2 linked regions of the Sporichthya brevicatena genome follow. The main gene of each other region encodes a partner of the protein of the gene in region 2 in a complex. Links are inferred from orthologs where the notes say so. Each region holds a gene or a part of one and is shown on either strand. Other genes may lie near its edges.

Evidence for each region.
Region 1: the proteins of secA (region 2) and secY are in contact, whole or in part, in a crystal structure (PDB 3DIN), measured with the Thermotoga maritima proteins. The link is inferred for Sporichthya brevicatena from one-to-one orthologs. Residues at the interface, in WP_004082002.1 of Thermotoga maritima: Glu261, Ala262, Arg263, Lys300, Ala301, Arg302, Thr303, Ile304, Ile305, Leu323, Tyr324, Asp325, Pro326, Val329, Ser330, Tyr333, Ile336, Lys340, Phe345, Val349, Glu363, Phe364, Tyr374, Ser375, Gly376, Gly377, Glu393, Ile395, Thr482, Ser483; in WP_004081795.1 of Thermotoga maritima: Glu108, Gly109, Glu110, Glu111, Ala236, Glu237, Arg238, Arg239, Ile240, Thr241, Ile242, Gln243, Tyr244, Ala245, Arg246, Arg247, Val248, Thr249, Gly250, Arg251, Arg252, Val253, Tyr254, Gly256, Ala257, Ser258, Thr259, Tyr260, Leu261, Pro262.

Annotation. Positions count from the first base shown.
Region 1 is NZ_BAAAHE010000010.1:70,054-79,393, reverse strand. What follows is about bases 18-2,889. They hold secY (preprotein translocase subunit SecY), read right to left. Parts: upstream 2,173-2,889; coding sequence 862-2,172; downstream 18-861. Other genes in these bases: rpsE (30S ribosomal protein S5), read right to left, coding at 2,883-2,889; rpmD (50S ribosomal protein L30), read right to left, coding at 2,702-2,881; rplO (50S ribosomal protein L15), read right to left, coding at 2,254-2,697; ABD401_RS07240 (adenylate kinase), read right to left, coding at 208-861; map (type I methionyl aminopeptidase), read right to left, coding at 18-198. In the rest of the region: more of map, read right to left, coding at 1-17; more of rpsE, read right to left, coding at 2,890-3,512; rplR (50S ribosomal protein L18), read right to left, coding at 3,512-3,895; rplF (50S ribosomal protein L6), read right to left, coding at 3,898-4,437; rpsH (30S ribosomal protein S8), read right to left, coding at 4,456-4,860; ABD401_RS07200 (type Z 30S ribosomal protein S14), read right to left, coding at 4,873-5,058; rplE (50S ribosomal protein L5), read right to left, coding at 5,071-5,649; rplX (50S ribosomal protein L24), read right to left, coding at 5,649-5,966; rplN (50S ribosomal protein L14), read right to left, coding at 5,970-6,338; rpsQ (30S ribosomal protein S17), read right to left, coding at 6,437-6,703; rpmC (50S ribosomal protein L29), read right to left, coding at 6,703-6,945; rplP (50S ribosomal protein L16), read right to left, coding at 6,945-7,364; rpsC (30S ribosomal protein S3), read right to left, coding at 7,368-8,192; rplV (50S ribosomal protein L22), read right to left, coding at 8,192-8,572; rpsS (30S ribosomal protein S19), read right to left, coding at 8,613-8,894; rplB (50S ribosomal protein L2), read right to left, coding at 8,894-9,340. UniProt on the Escherichia coli protein: The central subunit of the protein translocation channel SecYEG. Consists of two halves formed by TMs 1-5 and 6-10.
Region 2 is NZ_BAAAHE010000004.1:132,283-142,068, reverse strand. The notes cover bases 3,939-7,256. They hold secA (preprotein translocase subunit SecA), read right to left. Parts: upstream 6,893-7,256; coding sequence 4,139-6,892; downstream 3,939-4,138. Other genes in these bases: ABD401_RS02000 (GNAT family N-acetyltransferase), read left to right, coding at 7,130-7,256; ABD401_RS02010 (HNH endonuclease signature motif containing protein), read left to right, coding at 3,939-4,089. Outside these bases: ABD401_RS02025 (MSMEG_0565 family glycosyltransferase), read left to right, coding at 1-1,007; ABD401_RS02020 (hypothetical protein), read right to left, coding at 1,011-1,298; ABD401_RS02015 (HAD family hydrolase), read left to right, coding at 1,465-2,139; more of ABD401_RS02010, read left to right, coding at 2,488-3,938; more of ABD401_RS02000, read left to right, coding at 7,257-7,735; ABD401_RS01995 (HGxxPAAW family protein), read left to right, coding at 7,804-8,004; ABD401_RS01990 (winged helix-turn-helix domain-containing protein), read left to right, coding at 8,069-9,220; ABD401_RS01985 (pyridoxamine 5'-phosphate oxidase family protein), read left to right, coding at 9,231-9,743. UniProt on the Escherichia coli protein: Required for protein export, interacts with the SecYEG preprotein conducting channel.

The sequences.
Region 1 (9,340 bases), on a different replicon or contig from region 2:
GACCCCGATGAAGGACGGGATGCCGCCCGCGGAGCGGATGTTCTTCTCCGCGATCGCGTCGAGGTCCTTGGTCGTCATGCCCGGCTCGATGCTGCTGCGCAGCAGCTCGAGGGTCTCCCCCACGAGCAGGCCGGCCACCCGCATCTTCTGGATCTGCTCAGGCGTCTTGTACTCGATGGCGCGTCGCCGTCGGAACACGTCGGCCCCTCAGCTCTCCATGCGGTGCAGCGCGCCGATCGCTCGCTCGGTGACGTCCTCGACCGTGCCGGTCGCGTCGACCCCGACGAGGATCGAGCGGTCGGCGTAGTAGTCGACGATCGGCGCGGTCTGCTCGTTGTAGACCTCCAGCCGGTGCCGGATGGTCGCTTCCTTGTCGTCGTCGCGCTGGAACAGCTCGCCCGAGCACCGGTCGCAGACGTCCTCGACGGCGGGCGGGTCGAACTCGACGTGCCAGATCTGACCGCAGTCCCGGCAGGTGCGTCGCCCGGCGAGGCGGCGGACGACCTCCTCGTCGTCGACGACGAGCTCCATGACCATGTCCAGGCCACTGCCCATGTCGTCGAGCATCGCGTCGAGGACCTTGGCCTGGGCGACGTTCCGCGGGAACCCGTCGAGCAGGTACCCGTTCACCGCGTCCGGCTCGCTGATGCGGTCCTTCACCATGGCGATGGTGATCTCGTCCGGGACGAGGTCACCGGCATCCATGTACTTCTTGGCCTCGGCGCCGAGCGGCGTCCCCTGGCTGACGTTCTTGCGGAAGATGTCGCCCGTCGAGATCTTCGGAATCGACAGGTGTGCCGCGATGAACTCCGCCTGGGTGCCTTTCCCCGCTCCTGGGGGACCCACAAGGACGATGCGCATCTACCGCAGGAATCCCTCGTAATTGCGCTGCTGCAGCTGGCTCTGGATCTGCTTCACGGTGTCCAGGCCGACCCCGACGATGATGAGGATGCTCGCACCACCGAACGGGAACTGCTGCGTCGCGCTGCTGCCGAGAATGCCGATCGCCACCATCGGGATGAGCGCGATGACGCCCAGGTAGAGCGCACCCGCGGTGGTGATCCGGTTGAGCACGTAGTCGAGGTACTCCTCGGTCGGGCGGCCGGCCCGGATGCCGGGGATGAAGCCGCCGTACTTCTTCATGTTGTCCGCGAGCTCCTTCGGGTTGAAGGTGATCGCGACGTAGAAGAAGGCGAAGAAGACGATCAGGATGAAGAACGAGGCCATGTACAGCGGGTGGTCCCCGGTCGTGAAGTACTTCTGGATCCAGAGGGCCCAGCCGCTGTTCTTGTCGTCCGAGATCTGGGTCGCCAGCGCCGGCAGGTAGAGCAGCGACGAGGCGAAGATGACCGGGATGATGCCGGCCTGGTTGACCTTGAGCGGGATGTAGGTGCTGGTCCCGCCGTACATGCGGCGGCCGATCATCCGCTTGGCGTACTGCACCGGGATGCGGCGTTGCGCCTGCTCGACGAACACGACCGCGGCGACGAGCACGAGGCCGGCGGCGCAGACGCAGATGAAGACGAACCAGCCCTCGACGACCTTGATCTGCCACAGCTGCTGCGGGAAGGTCGCGGCGATCTGCGTGAAGATCAGGACGGACATGCCGTTGCCGACGCCCTTGTCCGTGATCATCTCGCCCATCCACATGATCACGCCGGTGCCGGCGGTCATGATCGAGACCATCGTGACGATCCCGAACCAGCCGATGTCCTCGTGGATCAGCGGCAGGTCACAGCCCTGGAGCAGTCGCCCGGGCTGACGCGCGATCGCGATCAGGGCGGTGGACTGCAGGATCGCGAGCGCGATCGTGAGGTACCGGGTGTACTGCGTGAGCTTCGCGGTGCCGGCCTGGCCCTCCTTCTTGAGGGTCTCCAGGCGTGGGATGACCACGACGAGCAGCTGGATGATGATGCTCGCCGTGATGTACGGCATGATCCCGAGCGCGAAGATGGCGAGCTGCAGCAGCGCGCCACCCGAGAACAGGTTGATCAGGCCGTAGATCCCGCCCTCGTCCAGCGCCGGTTCCAGGCAGGTGTTGATGGCCTGGGTGTCCACCCCCGGCGTCGGCACCTGCGAACCCAGCCGGAACAGCAGGATGATGCCGAGGGTGAACAACAGCTTCTTGCGCAGGTCAGGCGTACGGAACGCCTGCGCGAACGCGGTGAGCACGTTTCCTCCTGCGCGGACTTACGGGGCGGGTGTGCGGCCTGGCGGGGTCGGGACTCGTACGGAGGCTAACTCACGGACCGCTCAGGCGAGCGGCGTGACCGTGCCGCCGGCGCCCGTGATCTTCTCGCGAGCCGAACCCGAGACCGCGTGCACCGTCACCTGCAGCGCCACGGAGACCTCCCCTGTTCCCAGAATCTTGACCGGGGAGTTCTTCCGGACCGCACCCTTGGCGACCAGGTCCTCGACCGTGACCTCGCCGCCGGACGGGTAGAGCGCCGCCAGCTTGTCGAGGTTGACGACCTGGTACTCGGTGCGGAACGGGTTGGTGAAGCCGCGCAGCTTGGGCAGCCGCATGTGCAGCGGCATCTGCCCACCCTCGAACCGGGCCGGAACCTGGTAGCGGGCCTTGGTGCCCTTGGTGCCGCGACCGGCCGTCTTGCCCTTGGAGCCCTCACCGCGACCCACGCGGGTCTTCGGCTTGTGGGCACCCGGGGCCGGGCGCAGGTGGTGAACCTTGAGCGTCATGGACCTAGACCTTCTCTACCGTGACGAGGTGCCGCACGGCGTTGATCATGCCGAGCGTGACGGGGTCGTCCTCGCGGATGACCTCCTGGGAGATCTTGCGGAGGCCGAGCGAGCGCAGGGTGTCGCGCTGGTTCTGCTTGCCGCCGATGGCGGAGCGGACCTGGGTGATCTTCAGCTGAGCCATCTCAGGCCCCCGTTCCCGCCGCCCGGGCGCGGAGCATCGCCGGCGGGGCGACGTCCTCCAGGGGCAGGCCACGACGGGCCGCCACCGCCTCCGGCTTCTCCAGCCGGCGCAGCGCGTCGACCGTTGCGTGAACGATGTTGATCGAGTTGTCCGACCCCAGCGACTTGCTCAGGATGTCGTGGACCCCGGCGCACTCCAGGACGGCGCGGACCGCACCGCCGGCGATGACGCCGGTACCCGGGCTGGCCGGACGCAGCATGACCACGCCGGCGGCCTTCTCACCCTGGACGGGGTGCGGGATGGTGCCCTGGATCCGCGGGACCTTGAAGAAGTTCTTCTTGGCCTCCTCGACACCCTTGGCGATCGCCGCGGGCACCTCCTTGGCCTTGCCGTAGCCGACGCCCACGGTGCCGTCACCGTCGCCGACGACGACCAGCGCGGTGAAGCTGAAGCGCCGGCCACCCTTCACGACCTTGGCGACACGGTTGATGTCGACGACGCGCTCGACGAACGCGCTCTTCTCCTGCGAGCCGCCGCCGCGACGGTCGTCGCGACGGTCGCGACGGTCGCCGCCACCGCCCTGGCCGCCGCCGGCCCCGCCACCGGGGCCTCGACGCTGTTGACCGGGCATCAGAACTCCAATCCAGACTCGCGGGCACCGTCGGCGAGCGCGGCGATCCGGCCGTGGTAGCGGTTGCCACCCCGGTCGAAGACCACCGCAGAGACTCCCGCGGCCTTCGCGCGCTCGGCGACGAGCTCGCCGACCTTGCGCGCCTTTTCCGTCTTGTCGCCGGCTGCGGTCCGCAGCGAGGCGTCCATGGTCGACGCCGACGCCAGGGTCACGCCGGCGGTGTCGTCCACCACCTGCGCCACCATGTGGCGGCTGGACCGGTTCACGACGAGACGCGGACGCGTCGCCGTGCCGGAAACCTTCTTGCGGACCCGAAGGTGACGGCGCTTGCGGGCCACCCCCTTGCGGGAGATGCCCTTGCCGATCTTGACGCTGACAGCCATGGCTACTTGCCAGCCTTTCCGACCTTGCGGCGAATGACCTCGCCGGCGTAGCGCACACCCTTGCCCTTGTACGGGTCGGGCTTGCGCAGCTTGCGGATGTTCGCGGCGACCTCACCGACGAGCTGCTTGTCGATGCCCGCGACCGAGAACTTGGTCGGGGACTCGACGGCGAAGGTGATGCCGGGAGGCGCCTCGACGGGGACCGGGTGGCTGTAGCCCAGCGCGAACTCCAGACCGGAGCCCTTCGGCTGGACGCGGTAGCCGACGCCCGCGATCTCCATCTTCTTCTCGTAGCCCTGGGTCACGCCGATCACCATGTTGTTGATCAGCGTGCGGGTCAGACCGTGCCGGGACCGCGAGTCCCGGTTGTCGTCCGGGCGCGTGACGGTGAGGACGCCGTCCTCACCCTTCTCGACCGTGATGGGCGAGACCACGGTGTGCGTGAGGGTGCCCTTGGGGCCCTTCACCGTGATCTCCGAGCCCGCGATGGTCACCTCGACGCCGGACGGGACCGGGATCGGAAGCCTGCCGATTCGCGACATGTGGTGCTCCTCCTCCCGTTACCAGACGTAGGCGAGGACTTCCCCGCCCACACCCTGCTTGACGGCCTGCTTGTCGGTCAGCAGGCCGGACGACGTCGAAATGATGGCCACGCCGAGGCCACCGAGGACCTTGGGCATGTTCGTCGACTTGGCGTACACGCGCAGGCCCGGCTTCGAGATGCGGCGCAGGCCGGCGATCGCACGCTCCCGGCTCGGGCCGTACTTCAGCTCGAGCGTGAGGCGCTTGCCGGGGACGCCCTCGACCTCGTCGACGGTCCAGCCGGCGATGTAGCCCTGCTGCTGCAGGATCTCGGCGATGTGCGCCTTGATCTTGCTGTAGGGCATCGACACGGTGTCGTGGTACGCGGTGTTCGCGTTGCGCAGGCGCGCGAGCATGTCCGCGATCGGGTCAGTCATCGTCATGTCGGCTCCCCCTTACCAGCTGCTCTTGGTGACGCCGGGCAGCTCACCGCGGTGCGCCATGTTGCGCAGGCACACGCGGCAGAGGCCGAACTTGCGGTACACGGAGTGCGGGCGCCCGCAGCGCTGGCAGCGGGTGTAGCCACGCACGGCGAACTTCGGCTTGCGCGCCGCCTTCGCGATCAAAGACTTCTTGGCCATGGGTCGGTCTCCTTACCGCGACTCGGCGAACGGGAAGCCGAGGTGACGCAGCAGTGCGCGACCCTCGTCGTCGTTGGTGGCGGTCGTGACCACCGTGATGTCCATGCCGCGCACGCGGTCCGTCTTGTCCTGGTCGATCTCGTGGAACATCGACTGCTCGTTCAGACCGAACGTGTAGTTGCCGCGGCCGTCGAACTGCTTCGGCGACAGACCGCGGAAGTCGCGGATGCGGGGCAGCGCGATCGACAGCAGGCGGTCGGTGAACTCCCACATGCGGTCGCCGCGCAGCGTGACGTGCGCGCCGATCGGCATGCCCTCGCGGAGCTTGAACTGCGCGATCGACTTGCGGGCCTTGGTGACCTGCGGCTTCTGGCCGGTGATGGCCTCGAGGTCGCGGACGGCGCCGTCGATCAGCTTGGAGTCGCGAGCGGCCTCGCCGACGCCCATGTTCACCACGACCTTGACCAGCCGCGGGATCTGCATGACGTTCGCGTAGCCGAACTCGCTCTGCAGCGCCGGGACGATCTCCTCGCGGTACCGCAGCTTGAGGCGGGCCGGAATCTTCTCGACGCGCTCTTCGGTGGCCGTCATCAGATGTCCTTCCCCGTGCGCTTGGAGACCCGGACCTTGCGGCCCTCCTCGTCGCGGCGGTAGCCGACGCGGGTGGGCAGGTGGTCCTCGGGGTCGACGAGCATCACGTTGGAGACGTGGATCGGTGCCTCCTGCGTGACGATGCCGCCGCTCTGCGCGCCGCGGAGACCGGTGGTCACCTTGGTGTGCTTCTTGATGCGGTTCACGCCCTCGACGAGGACCTTGTCAGCCTCGGGGTAGGCCTGGATGACCCGGCCGCGGACGCCGCGGTCCTTGCCCGAGATCACCTGGACGGTGTCGCCCTTCTTGATCTTCATAGGTCAGAGCACCTCCGGAGCGAGCGAGATGATGCGCATGAAGCGCTTGTCCCGCAGCTCGCGCCCGACCGGGCCGAAGATGCGGGTGCCGCGCGGGTCCCCGCCGTCCTTGATGATCACGGCCGCGTTCTCGTCGAAGCGGATGTAGGAGCCGTCGCCACGGCGACGCTCCTTGGTGGTCCGGACGACGACCGCCTTCACGACCTCGCCCTTCTTCACCCCGCCGCCCGGGATCGCGTCCTTGACGGTGGCGACGATGATGTCGCCGATGCCCGCGTAGCGCCGACCGGAGCCACCGAGAACGCGGATGCAGAGAAGTTCCTTCGCACCCGTGTTGTCGGCGACGCGCAGTCGCGACTCCTGCTGGATCACTGCCTACTCCTGGTTGTCGCGCTGGTTCTCGGCGTGCTGCCGAGCCTTGCGGAACTGGCTTGCTGGTGGCTTGCGGTGGGCCTTGCTGCCGTGCGCGCTTACTTGGCCTTCTCGAGGATCTCGACCACGCGCCACCGCTTGGTGGCGGACAGCGGCCGGGTCTCGGCGAGGAGAACGCGGTCGCCGACGCCGGCCTCGTCGTTCTCGTCGTGGGCCTTCAGCTTGTTGGTGCGGCGGATGACCTTGCCGTAGAGCGGGTGCTTGACCCGGTCCTCGACGGCGACGACGACGGTCTTCTGCATCTTGTCGCTGACCACGAGGCCCTCACGGACCTTGCGGAAGCCGCGCTGGGTGGACTCACTCATCAGGCAACGCCCTCGAACGTCGTGATGCCGAGCTCGCGCTCCCGCATCGTCGTGTAGATCCGCGCGATCTCCTTCTTGATCGCACGCAGCCGGCCGTGGCTCTCGAGCTGACCGGTGGCGGCCTGGAAGCGGAGGTTGAACAGCTCCTCCTTGGCCTCCTTGAGCTTGCTGAGCAGCTCGGCGTCGTCGAGCTCACGCAGCGCGGCGGCGGCCTTGTTGGTGACCTGCTTCTCGTCAGCCATCAGCCCTGCACCCCCTCGCGGGTGACGAACCGGCACTTCATCGGAAGCTTGTGGATCGCGCGGCGCATGGCCTCGCGAGCGACGGGCTCCGGAACACCGGACAGCTCGAACATGACACGACCCGGCTTGATGTTCGCGACCCACCACTCCGGCGAACCCTTACCGGAACCCATGCGGGTCTCGGCGGGCTTCTTGGTGAGCGGGCGGTCCGGGTAGATGTTGATCCAGACCTTGCCGCCACGCTTGATGTGACGGGTCATCGCGATACGGGCCGACTCGATCTGGCGGTTGGTCACGTAGGCCGGCTCGAGAGCCTGGATGCCGAAGTCACCGAACGCGATCGTGTTGCCGCCCTTGGACGCGCCGTGGCGGTCCGGGTGGTGCTGCTTACGGTGCTTGACGCGACGTGGGATCAGCACGGTTCAGCTCTCCCCTCCCGCGCCCTCGGGCGCGGACGCGGCCTCGGCCGGAGCCGTGGTGGTGGCAGTGGGCTCGGTGGCGGGCGCCGACTCGACGGCCGGGCCACGGCCGGGACGCTCGCCGCGGCGCGGACGACGGTCCGGGCGGCTACGGGCACCGGCGGCGGCCGCGGCGCGCTGCTGGGCCTCGCGCTCGGCGCGGGTGCCGGTGACGTCACCCTTGTAGATCCACACCTTGACGCCGATGCGGCCGAAGGTCGTGCGCGCCTCGAAGAAGCCGTAGTCGATGTCCGCGCGCAGCGTGTGCAGCGGGACGCGACCCTCGCGGTAGAACTCCGAGCGCGACATCTCGGCGCCACCGAGACGGCCCGAGCACTGCACCCGGATGCCCTTGGCGCCGGCCTTGGTGGCCGACTGCAGCGCCTTGCGCATCGCACGACGGAACGCGACGCGGGAGGCGAGCTGCTCGGCCACACCCTGCGCGACGAGCTGCGCGTCGACCTCGGGGTTCTTCACCTCGAGGATGTTGAGCTGAACCTGCTTCGAGGTGAGGTTCTCCAGACGCGTGCGGATGTTGTCCGCCTCCGCGCCCTTACGGCCGATGACGATGCCCGGACGCGCGGTGTGGATGTCGACGCGGACCCGGTCGCGGGTGCGCTCGATCTCGACCTTGGAGATGCCGGCCCGCTCCATGCCCTTGGTGAGCATGCGGCGGATCGCCACGTCCTCCTTCACGTAGTCCGCGTAGAGCTTGTCGGCGTACCAGCGGCTCTTGAACTCGCTGGTGATGCCGAGCCGGAACCCGTGCGGATTGACCTTCTGGCCCACTATCGGGTCCCTCCCTTGGACTCGGACGTGACGACGATCGTCACGTGCGAGCTGCGCTTGCGGATGCGGTAGGCGCGGCCCTGGGCGCGCGGCCGGAACCGCTTCATCGTCGGGCCCTCATCCACGTACGCCTCGCTGATCACCAGCGTCCGCGGGTCGAGGTTGAAGTTGTTCTGCGCGTTCGCGATGGCGCTGGCGAGCACCTTGCCGACCGGCTCGCTCGCGGCCTGCGGCGAGAACGCGAGCAGCGCCTGCGCCTCGGCGGCCGGGAGCCCGCGAATCATGTCGACGACACGACGAGTCTTCATCGGCGCGATTCGCAGGTGCCGGACGCGCGCAACCGCGCTGTCGGGCCTGCCCCCACTCAATGTGGATGCCATCGCTATCCCTCAGTTCTCTCTACTCAGCTCTCGGCGGTTCTTAGCGGCGGCGGGACTTGCGGTCGTCCTTCTCGTGACCGCGGAACGTCCGGGTCGGCGCGAACTCGCCGAGCTTGTGACCGACCATCGACTCGGTGACGAAGACCGGGACGTGCTTCCGGCCGTCGTGCACGGCGATCGTGTGACCGAGCATCTCGGGCACGATCATCGACCGGCGCGACCAGGTCTTGATGACGTTCTTGGTGCCCTTCTCGTTCTGCACCTCGACCTTCTTGGCGAGGTGGCCGTCGACGAAGGGGCCCTTCTTCAGGCTGCGGGGCATTACTTACGACCCTTTCCGGTCTTGCGACGACGGACGATCATCGAGTCGCTGGCCTTCTTGTCGGCGCGGGTACGGCCCTCGGGCTTGCCCCACGGGCTGACCGGGTGGCGACCACCGGAGGTCTTGCCCTCACCACCACCGTGCGGGTGGTCGACCGGGTTCATCACGACACCACGGACGGTCGGGCGCTTGCCCTTCCACCGCATGCGGCCGGCCTTGCCCCAGTTGATGTTCGACTGCTCGGCGTTGCCGACCTCGCCGACGGTCGCGCGGCAGCGCGCGTCGACGTTGCGGATCTCGCCCGACGGCATGCGGAGCTGCGCGAAGCGCCCCTCCTTGGCCACGAGCTGGACGCTGGTCCCGGCCGAGCGGGCGATCTTCGCGCCGCCGCCGGGCCGGAGCTCGATGGCGTGGATGACCGTACCGACGGGGATGTTGCGCAGCGG
Region 2 (9,786 bases):
GCGACGAGACGTTCTTCCGGCCGGTCGACCCCCGCGTCCGGCTGCGGCTGGTGCCGGTCGCCGACCGGGAGGGCGAGGAGTTCGGGGAGCGCGTCGCGCGGTCGATCGAGACGCTGCGGTCGACCTTCGAGCCGGCGGCGTACGACGTCGTCCACGCGCAGGACTGCATCACCGCGAACGCCGCCGGGCGGTGCGTCCGGACCGTGCACCACCTGGACCGCTTCACCACCCCGCAGCTCGCGGCCTGTCACGAGCGGGCGATCGTCGAGCCGTACGCGCACGTGTGCGTGTCCGCGGCCGTGGCCGGCGAGCTCGCGGCGGGGTGGGGTCTGACGGCGACGGTGATCCCGAACGGCGTCGACGCGGCACGGTTCGCGCGGGCGGCGTCCGCGGACCCGGTCGCCGTCGCCGCTCGGAAGCGGTGGCGGGAGCGGTTCGGGCGGTACGTGCTGTCCGTCGGTGGGATCGAGCCGCGGAAGGGCTCGCTGGAACTGCTCGACGCGATGGCGGAGCTGCGCGACGGCACCGGCACCGAGGTGCCGCTCGTGATCGCCGGGGGCACGACGCTGTTCGACTACCAGGCCTACCGGCGCGAGTGGGAGGCCCGGGCGCACGAGCTCAAGATCGAGCCGCACGTGCTGGGTCCGGTGCCGGACGACGAGCTCCCGTCGCTGGTGGCCGGTGCGGCGGTGTTCGCCTTCCCGTCGACGAAGGAGGGCTTCGGGCTCGCCGCGATGGAGGCCCTCGCCGCCGGCGTCCCCGTCGTCGCGTCCGACCTGCCGGTGCTGCGGGAGGTGTTCGGCGGTGCCGTGGCCCTCGCCGACTCCCCCGGCACCTTCGCCGACGCCCTCGACGCGGCGCTGCGATCCCCCGACCCGAGCCGGGTCGCCGCCGGCCGCGACCTCGCCGCCCGGTACACCTGGTCCGCCGCCGCGCACGCTCATCTGAGCCTGTATCAGTCCCTGCTGACTGCGCCGGCGAAGGCGCTCACGCTCGGCGTCCCGTGACCGTCAGCCTGCCGCCTCGGCCTGCTGGGCGCGGAGCTTCGCGAGCTGCCGGGCGCGGATCCGCCGGTTCCACGAACCGGTCGAGAAGAACGGGATCCGCGCGGGCGGCGTGGAAGCGTCGTACACGGCCCACCACTCGGTGAGCAGCAGCTTGTGCTCCTGGACGGTGAGACCCTCAGCGGCCGCCATCGCCTTGCGGAACGTCGGCCGCTCCGTCGGGTCAAGTCGGCCCATCACCTCCGCCAGGGCGGGGGTGACGTGGATCGTCTTCCTCGACCTGCGGAAAGCCATGTCAATACCCCCCCAAACCCGGCCACCGGCCCCGACAGCCCACCTCTGACGATACGCCGCCGCCGGCAGCCCTCCCCAGCCCGGACACCGGCATGACGGATCGTCAGAGATCGTGGCCCCTCCTGACTGCGAGCGCTCCCGCGGTGCCAGTTACGCTCGGCGTGCCGTGACCACCGCTCGCCTGCCCGCCGCCGTCCTCTGGGACATGGACGGCACCCTCGTCGACACCGAGCCGTACTGGATCGAGTGCGAGTACGCGATCGTCGAGTCGTTCGGCGGGACCTGGTCGGACGAGCTCGCGCACAGCCTGGTCGGGAACGACCTGCTGGAGTCCGCCCGGTTCATCGCGGAGGCCGGGGGTGTTCCGCTGGAACCGGTCGAGATCGTCGAGCAGTTGCTGGACGGGGTCATCGAACGCGTGCGCACCCGCATCCCTTGGCGGCCGGGGGCCCGGGAGCTGCTGGAGGACCTGCACGCCCGCCGCGTCCCCTGCGCACTGGTGACCATGTCCTGGCGCCGCTTCGCCGAGGCGATCGTCGACGCGGTGCCCGACCGCTTCGCCGCGCTGGTGACCGGTGACGAGGTCGACCGCCCGAAGCCCTACCCCGACCCGTACCTCGTCGCGGCCCGGCTGCTGGGCCAGAACCCCGCGGACTGCGTCGCGATCGAGGACAGCCCGAAGGGCGTCGCCTCCGCCGTCGCTGCCGGCGTCCCGACCCTCGCGGTCCAGAACGTCGTCCCGCTCTCCCCCGGCCCGGGGCTCACCCTCGTCCACACCCTCGAGGACTGGACCCCCGAGCGCCTCGCGACCCTGCTCCCTCCGCCGGCTCCCGGCCGATAGCGGTCGCCCAGAATCCACAAGGGGTGACACCCCTTACTCCGCAGTAAGGGGTGTCACCCTTTCTTCACACGACCTGCACTGGAGATGACATCTCTTGTGCAGGCCCGACGCGCACTGGAGATGACATCTCTTGTGCAGGTGCCGGTGGTGCTGATGAGGTGTCAGAGACGTTGCGTCGCCGGGGATCCAGGGCCGCGGCGGACCCAGGCGTCGACGAAAACGGACTGTCGGTGGTGCCGTCTAGGTTCATCAGTGATGACGGGGACATCGACAGCAGCAGGGTTACCCACGCCGAGTGCGTGGGGCATCTCGTTGGGCATCGCGCCCGGCGAGGGCGAGTGCGCGTCGATGACCGGGGCCGAGTCGGTCGCGCTGCTGCGCGCCGCCCAGCGGCAGCTCAACGCCGCCCACGCGGTCTGGCTGGGCATGGTGGCCGAGGTCGGGACCCGCGGACTGGATTCCGCTGCCTTGGATTCCGCGGACGAGATCGTGCGCCTGACGGCCCCGGACCGCTGGGGCGCCGACGAGGTCCGCACCGCGCTGCGGATCTCCGCGTACTCGGGCAACGAACTGCTCGACTTCGCCTGGGCGATCGTGCGGCGCTTCCCGAAGTTGCATGCCGCCATGGCTGCCGGCGAGTTGAGCATCGAACGCGCGAAGGTGATCCACTTCTGGGTCCGGGACATGAGCGACGAGCACGCCAACACCGTCATCGACGAGGTCCTCGGGCACTGCTCGATCGACGCCGACCGCCCGTGGACCAGTGAGCAGATCGGGGCCCGGTGCCGCACACTCGGCATCCAGCTGGACCCGGACTGGGCCCAGCGCCGGTTCGCCGAGGCCCACCGGGACCGGCGGGTGATCTCCTGGCGCAACGAGGACGGCACCGCCACCCTCGCCGCGCAGAACCAGGACCCCGCCCGGGTCGCCGGTGCGATCGCCCGAGTCCGCAAGCTGGCTGATGATGCGAAGCGGGACGGTGATCCGCGGCCGGTGGATCACCTGCGCTCGGAAATCGCGCTCAACCTGCTCGACGGCACCTACGCCGACCTCACCGACGGCCAGATCCTGGCCCACCTCGCCACCACCCGCCCCGCCGACGCGGAGATGGGTGAGACCGACGTGCCGGAGCCCGAGCCGGAGGCAGAGCGGGATCCGGCGCCGGCGCCGGCGCCGGTGGCGCGGTCGCCGCACCACGGGGTGCAGGTGACCGCGAAGCTCTCGACCCTGCTCGGGATGGACCGCGACCCCGCTGAGCTCTCCGGGCAGGGACCGGTCCACGCCGAGTACGCCCGCGACCTGGTCCGCCAGCTCTCGGCCGGGCAGTGGCGGTTCGCGGTCACCGGCCCCGACGGGTACGCGGTCTCCTCCGGGCTCGTCGCCGCGCGGCCGGTCGACTGGGAACGGCGCCGGACCAGTGACCACGGCATCGTCGACCTGCTCATCCCCGCCGACCTGCTGCAGGCCCTGCTCGAGCAGACCATCAGCAGCCCCGCGGTCGCGCTCTGGCGCCCGGTCCTGGTCGAGATCGGCCGCCACCACCTGCTCGCGACCGCCGGCGCCGAGAAGGACAACCCGGACGGGCAGCCCGCCCCGGAAGACCCCGACGACGCCCGGCGGCGGTTCCCCCGCCAAGGGCTACGCCGGGACACCCAACTGCGGATGACCACCTGCCAAGGCCCCGGCTGCCGCCTCCCCGCCGCCCGGTCCGAGATCGACCACACCCTCGACCACGCCCGCGGCGGCCTGACCCTCGCGGGGAACCTCGGCCCCCTCTGCGAGCACGACCACGACCTCAAAACCAAAGGCGGCTGGCAACTTCTCCGGCTCGGCCACGACCGAGTCCGCTGGATCACCCGCCTCGGCGCCGTCTACGACGTCGAAATCCCACCCCTGATCGAACCCGAGCGACATCGACCCCGCCCCGCACCCGACGAGCCAGCAGTCTGAGGCTCCCGGGGCGATCAAGGCCGCCCCGGGAGGGCTCAGAGGTCCTAGCTCAGCGGCGGCCCTTCTTGCGGGCCCGGCGCTCGGCGCGGTTGCCGCGGCCGGCGCCGTTGGAGTCGGCGTCGGAGCCGTCGGAGTCCGCACGCTCGGTGTGGATCTCCTCCTCGCCATCGGCGCCGGGAGCGGTGAAGGTCAGCTCGCGCGGACGCTCGGGCGCCTCGAGGCCCTTGGCCAGGAGGTGGGCCTCGCCGTTCATGGACTCGTCGTCCTCGCCGGCGCCGCTCTCGTCGATCTCGACCTCGACGTTGAAGATGTAGCCGACCGACTCCTCTCGGATGGCCTCCATCATCGCCCGGAACAGGTCGTAGCCCTCGCGCTGGTACTCGACGAGCGGGTCGCGCTGGGCCATCGCGCGCAGGCCGATGCCCTCGCGGAGGTAGTCCATCTCGTAGAGGTGCTCGCGCCACTTGCGGTCGAGGACGGAGAGGACGACGCGCCGCTCGATCTCGCGCATGACCTCCTCGCCGACGGCCTCCTCACGCTCGTCGTAGCGGTCGAAGGCGTCGTCCTTGAGCTTCTCCTTCAGCGTCTCGACGTCGCGCGCGTCGACGTTGTCGGGGTCGTCCCAGATCTCCTCGGGGGTGATCTTGACGGGGTACAGCTGGCGCAGCGCGTTCCAGAGCTTCTCGAGGTCCCAGTCCTCGGCGAAGGTGTCCTTGGTCTCCGCGTCGACGTAGGCGTCGATCGTGTAGTCGATGAACTCCAGCACCTGGTCGCGCAGGTCCTCGCCGTGGAGGACGCGGCGCCGCTCCTCGTAGACGACCTGGCGCTGCTTGTTCAGCACCTCGTCGTACTTGAGGACGTTCTTGCGGATCTCGAAGTTCTGCTGCTCGACCTGCGACTGCGCGGACTGGATCGCGCGGCTGACCATCTTCGACTCGATCGGCACGTCCTCGGGGACGTTCAGCCGCGTCAGCACCTGCTCGACGACGCCGGCCTTGAACAGCCGCATCAAGTCGTCGCCCAGCGACAGGTAGAACCGCGACTCGCCCGGGTCACCCTGACGGCCGGACCGACCACGCAGCTGGTTGTCGATACGGCGCGACTCGTGGCGCTCGGTGCCGAGGACGTAGAGCCCGCCGAGCGAGGCGACCTCGTCGTGCTCGGCCTTGGCCGCCTTGGTGGCCGCCTCGAGCGCCTCGGCCCACGCGGCCTCGTAGCCCTCGGGGTCCTCCTGCGCGTTCAGGCCGCGCCGCTCGAGCTCCTCGTGCGCGAGGAACTCGACGTTGCCGCCGAGCATGATGTCCGTACCGCGACCGGCCATGTTGGTGGCGACGGTGACGGCGCCCTTGCGCCCGGCCTGCGCGACGACGGCCGCCTCACGAGCGTGCTGCTTCGCGTTCAGGACCTCGTGCGGGATGCCCTGCCGCTTCAGCAGGCCGGACAGGTGCTCGGACTTCTCGACCGACGTCGTACCGACGAGGACCGGCTGGCCCTTCTCGAAGCGCTCCGCGATGTCCTTGACGACCGCGGTCCACTTCGCGTCCTCGGTCTTGTAGACGAGGTCGGGCTGGTCGATGCGGATCATCGGCTTGTTCGTCGGGATCTGGACGACGCCGAGCTTGTAGATCTTGTCGAACTCGGACGCCTCGGTCATGGCCGTACCGGTCATGCCGGAGAGCTTCGAGTAGAGGCGGAAGAAGTTCTGCAGGGTGATCGTGGCGAGCGTCTGGTTCTCGTCCTTGATCGGGACGCCTTCCTTGGCCTCGATCGCCTGGTGCATGCCCTCGTTGTAACGACGGCCGGCGAGCACGCGACCGGTGTGCTCGTCGACGATCAGCACCTCGCCGTCGACGACGATGTAGTCCTTGTCGCGGCGGAACAGTTCCTTCGCGCGGATGGCGTTGTTCAGATAGCCGATCAGCGGCGTGTGCACCGACTCGTAGAGGTTGTCGATGCCGAGCCAGTCCTCGACCTTCGCGATGCCGGCCTCGTGGACGGCCACGGTGCGCTTCTTCTCGTCGACCGAGTAGTCGCCGGTCTCGGGAACCTTGCCCTCGCGGATCGAGTCCTTCGCGGCCTCGCCCTTGCGCAGCATCTGCACGAGCCGTGCGAACTCCGAGTACCACTTGGTGGCCTGGTCCGCGGGGCCGGAGATGATCAGCGGCGTCCGAGCCTCGTCGATGAGGATCGAGTCGACCTCGTCCACGATCGCGAAGTTGTGCCCGCGCTGGACGAGCTCGTCGGCCGTCCACGCCATGTTGTCGCGCAGGTAGTCGAAGCCGAACTCGTTGTTCGTGCCGTAGGTGACGTCGCAGGCGTACTGCTCACGGCGGACGGCCGGCGTCTGCTGCGCCAGGATCGTCCCGACGGTCAGGCCGAGGAAGCGGTGCACGCGACCCATGAGGTCGGCCTGGTAGCTGGCGAGGAAGTCGTTGACGGTGATGACGTGGACGCCCTTGCCTTCCAGGGCGTTCAGGTACGTCGGACCGGTCGCGACGAGGGTCTTGCCCTCACCGGTCTTCATCTCGGCGATGTTGCCCATGTGCAGCGCCGCGCCACCCATGATCTGGACGTCGTAGTGCCGCTGGCCCAGCGTGCGCTTGGCGGCCTCGCGCACGGTCGCGAACGCCTCGGGGAGGATGTCGTCGAGGGTCTCGCCGTCGTTCAGACGCTTGCGGAACTCGTCCGTCATGGCGCGCAGCTCGCCGTCGGACATCTTCTCGAAGTCAGGCTCGAGGATGTTCACCTGTTCGGCGATGCCGGCCAGCTTGCGCAAGGTCTTGCCCTCGCCGGTACGCAGCATCTTGTCGAGGAGATTGGGCACCCGCGGAGCTCCTGCCTGGTCGTGCTGCCGAATCGTGCGGTCGAACGTGGAGCCCATCGTAGGCGTCCGGCGATCTCCGCACGTCCGCCGCGTGGCCGGTGCGCCGCAGGTCGGCCGCGGGGGGCGCGGTGGGACGGGTCCGCAGGTGGGGGACGTAATGACCCAGTCGGCGCATTAGCGCCCGGAGGGGACGTGCGCTGAGTTTGAATAGTCTCTGTGACCACTCCCGACCCACACGCACCTCCAGAGCTGCCGCCGGAGCCGATCGAGATCGCGGCCGGCACGCTCCAGCTGCGTCCGTGGGAGCACCGGCTGGTCCCGGAGCTGCTCGCCGCGATGCGGGACCCGGTCTGGCGCGAGTGGGCCGTGGCCAAGGTCCCCGAGACCGAGGAGGCCGCCGGCGCCTGGATCGACGCCCGCCTCCGGGCGTGGCGGGAGGGACGCGTCCTCTCCTTCGCCGTCCAGGACGCCACGACCGCCGAGCTGCTGGGCTCGGTCACGCTCCGCTCGTTCGGGATCTGGCCCCGCGCGGCCGACATCGGGTTCTGGACCGCCCCGGCCGCGCGCCAGCGCGGCGTCGCGGTCGCGGCCGTCAACGTGGTCACCCGCTGGGCCTTCACCTCGCTGGAGCTGAACCGTCTGACGCTCTACCACGCCCTGCAGAACACGGCGGCGTGCCAGGTGGCCACCGCGGCGGGCTACCTGCTGGAGGGCGTCGCCCGCGGGGCGCTCCCCCGCGCCGGCGGGGGCTGGTTCGACATGGAGATGCACGCCCGCCTCGCCGGGGATCCGGCCCCGCGCCCCGCCGCCCCGACCCCGTAACTCCCGGGGCAACCCCCCTGCGTAGAGTGAGCGCCGCACATTCGACGTACGGCTCGAGGAGGGCACCGGTGGCGCACGGCGGTCAGGGACGCCCGATCTCGTGGATCGCGGTCCTCGTCATCTGCGTGGGATTCACCGTGGCCGGGGTCGCGCTGTGCATGGACCCGACCTGGTGGCTGTTCTGGACCGGGGTCGGCATCACCGGCGCCGGCGGCATCTTCGCCCTCGCGGTGGGGATCATGGAGGACTACTCCACCGAGGGTCACTGACAGGTTGTTGTCCCGGGTAACTGTCCCGGGGTAATTGTCGGACCCCTCCGGCAGTATCTGCGGGGTGGACTCCCTCTCCGCCGCTGACGCGCGCCGTCTCGCGCTGCGGGCCCAGGGTCTGCTCGGACCACGGCCCCGCAATCCCGCGGCGGTCCTGCGCGGAGTCGGGGCGGTCCAGCTGGACACGATCTCGGTCCTCGCCCGATCCCACGAGCTGGTGCCCTACGCCCGGCTCGGGCCGGTCGGACGCGCCGCCGTCGAGCGGGCGTTCTGGAGCGGCGCCTGCGTGGAGTACTGGTCGCACGCGGCCTGCATCCTCCCGGTCGAGACCTGGCCGCTGTACTCGTTCCGGCGGCGGCACTTCCGCGACCGCGGGATCCGCTGGCACGAACGCCCGGCCGAGTCGGTGTTCGCGGAGGTCCGAGCCCGCCTCGCCGCGGGCGGTCCGGTGACGACCGGCGACATCGGCGGGGCCAAGAAGGGCGGCCCGTGGTGGGACTGGTCGGGCCAGAAGATCGCCATCGAGTTCCTGCTCGACACCGGTGAGGTGGTCTGCACCCGCCGCGTCGGGTGGCGCCGGGTCTACGACCTGGCCGAGCGCGCGCTCCCGGCCGAGGTGCTGGCCGCCGACACCCTGGACGACGCCGAGTGCCACCGCCGACTGGTGGCCGCCGCCGGCGCGGCCATGGGGGTCGCGACCGTCGCCGACCTCGCGGACTACCCGCGGATCTCCCGGGCGGACGTCGAGGCCGTCCTGCCGGACACCGGGCTGGTCCCGGTCGAGGTGGAGGGCTGGCCGGCCCGCGCCTGGGCCGACCCGGCCGCGCTGGCCCAGCTCGACGCTCGCGGCCGTCACCGCACGACGCTGCTCTCCCCGTTCGACTCCCTGATCTGGGACCGCAAGCGCACCCAGCGCGTCTTCGGGTTCACCCACGCCCTGGAGGCGTACAAGCCGGCGGCGAAGCGGGACTACGGCTACTTCACGATGCCGCTGCTCTCCGGCGGCCGTCTGCTCGGCCGCGTGGACCCGAAGCGGGTCGGCACCACGCTCGCGGCGCAGGCGGTCTTCCTCGACACCTCGGCGGCCGTCGCGCCGATGGCCACCGCGCTCTGGGAGGCCGCGGCCTGGGTGGGCTGCGACTCCGTCTCGATCGACCGGGTCGAACCGGTCGGTCTCGCCGACCGCCTGCACGACGCCCTGCTCGCCGCTGCCTGAGGAGCCGCCGATGTACGAGACCCCCGAGGACCTGACCGCCCTGCAGGAGCTGCTCGACCGGAGCCGGGCCGGCGCCGGCAGCCACCTCGCGGACATCTTCACCGCGGACCGCTGGCTCGACGCCAAGGCGCTGACCGAACGACTGCAGGGCATGTGCCTGCTCTCCCTCGCCACCGTGACCGCCGACAACCGGCCGCTGGTCGGGGCCGTCGACGCGTTCTTCGTCCGCGGCTCGTTCTGCTTCGGCAGCTCCCCCACCTCGGTCCGGGCCCGGCACATCGCCGCCCGGCCGCAGGTGAGCGCGCAGCACCTGCCCGGCGAGCACCTCTCGGTCACCGTCCACGGGCGGGCGATCCCGATCGACTGGACGGGCGGGGACCCCTGGGCCGCTCCGCTGCTCGACGCGTTGCGCGACAAGTACGGGCCGGACAACTTCGGTGACCAGGGTTACCCGTACTGGCGGATCGAGGCGGAGAAGATCTTCGTCTTCCACATGGATCCGGAGCCGTCCGCCGCGCCCTGACCCGGACCGCGTGCCGCGGCCGGGGCCCGCGACCGGCAGAATC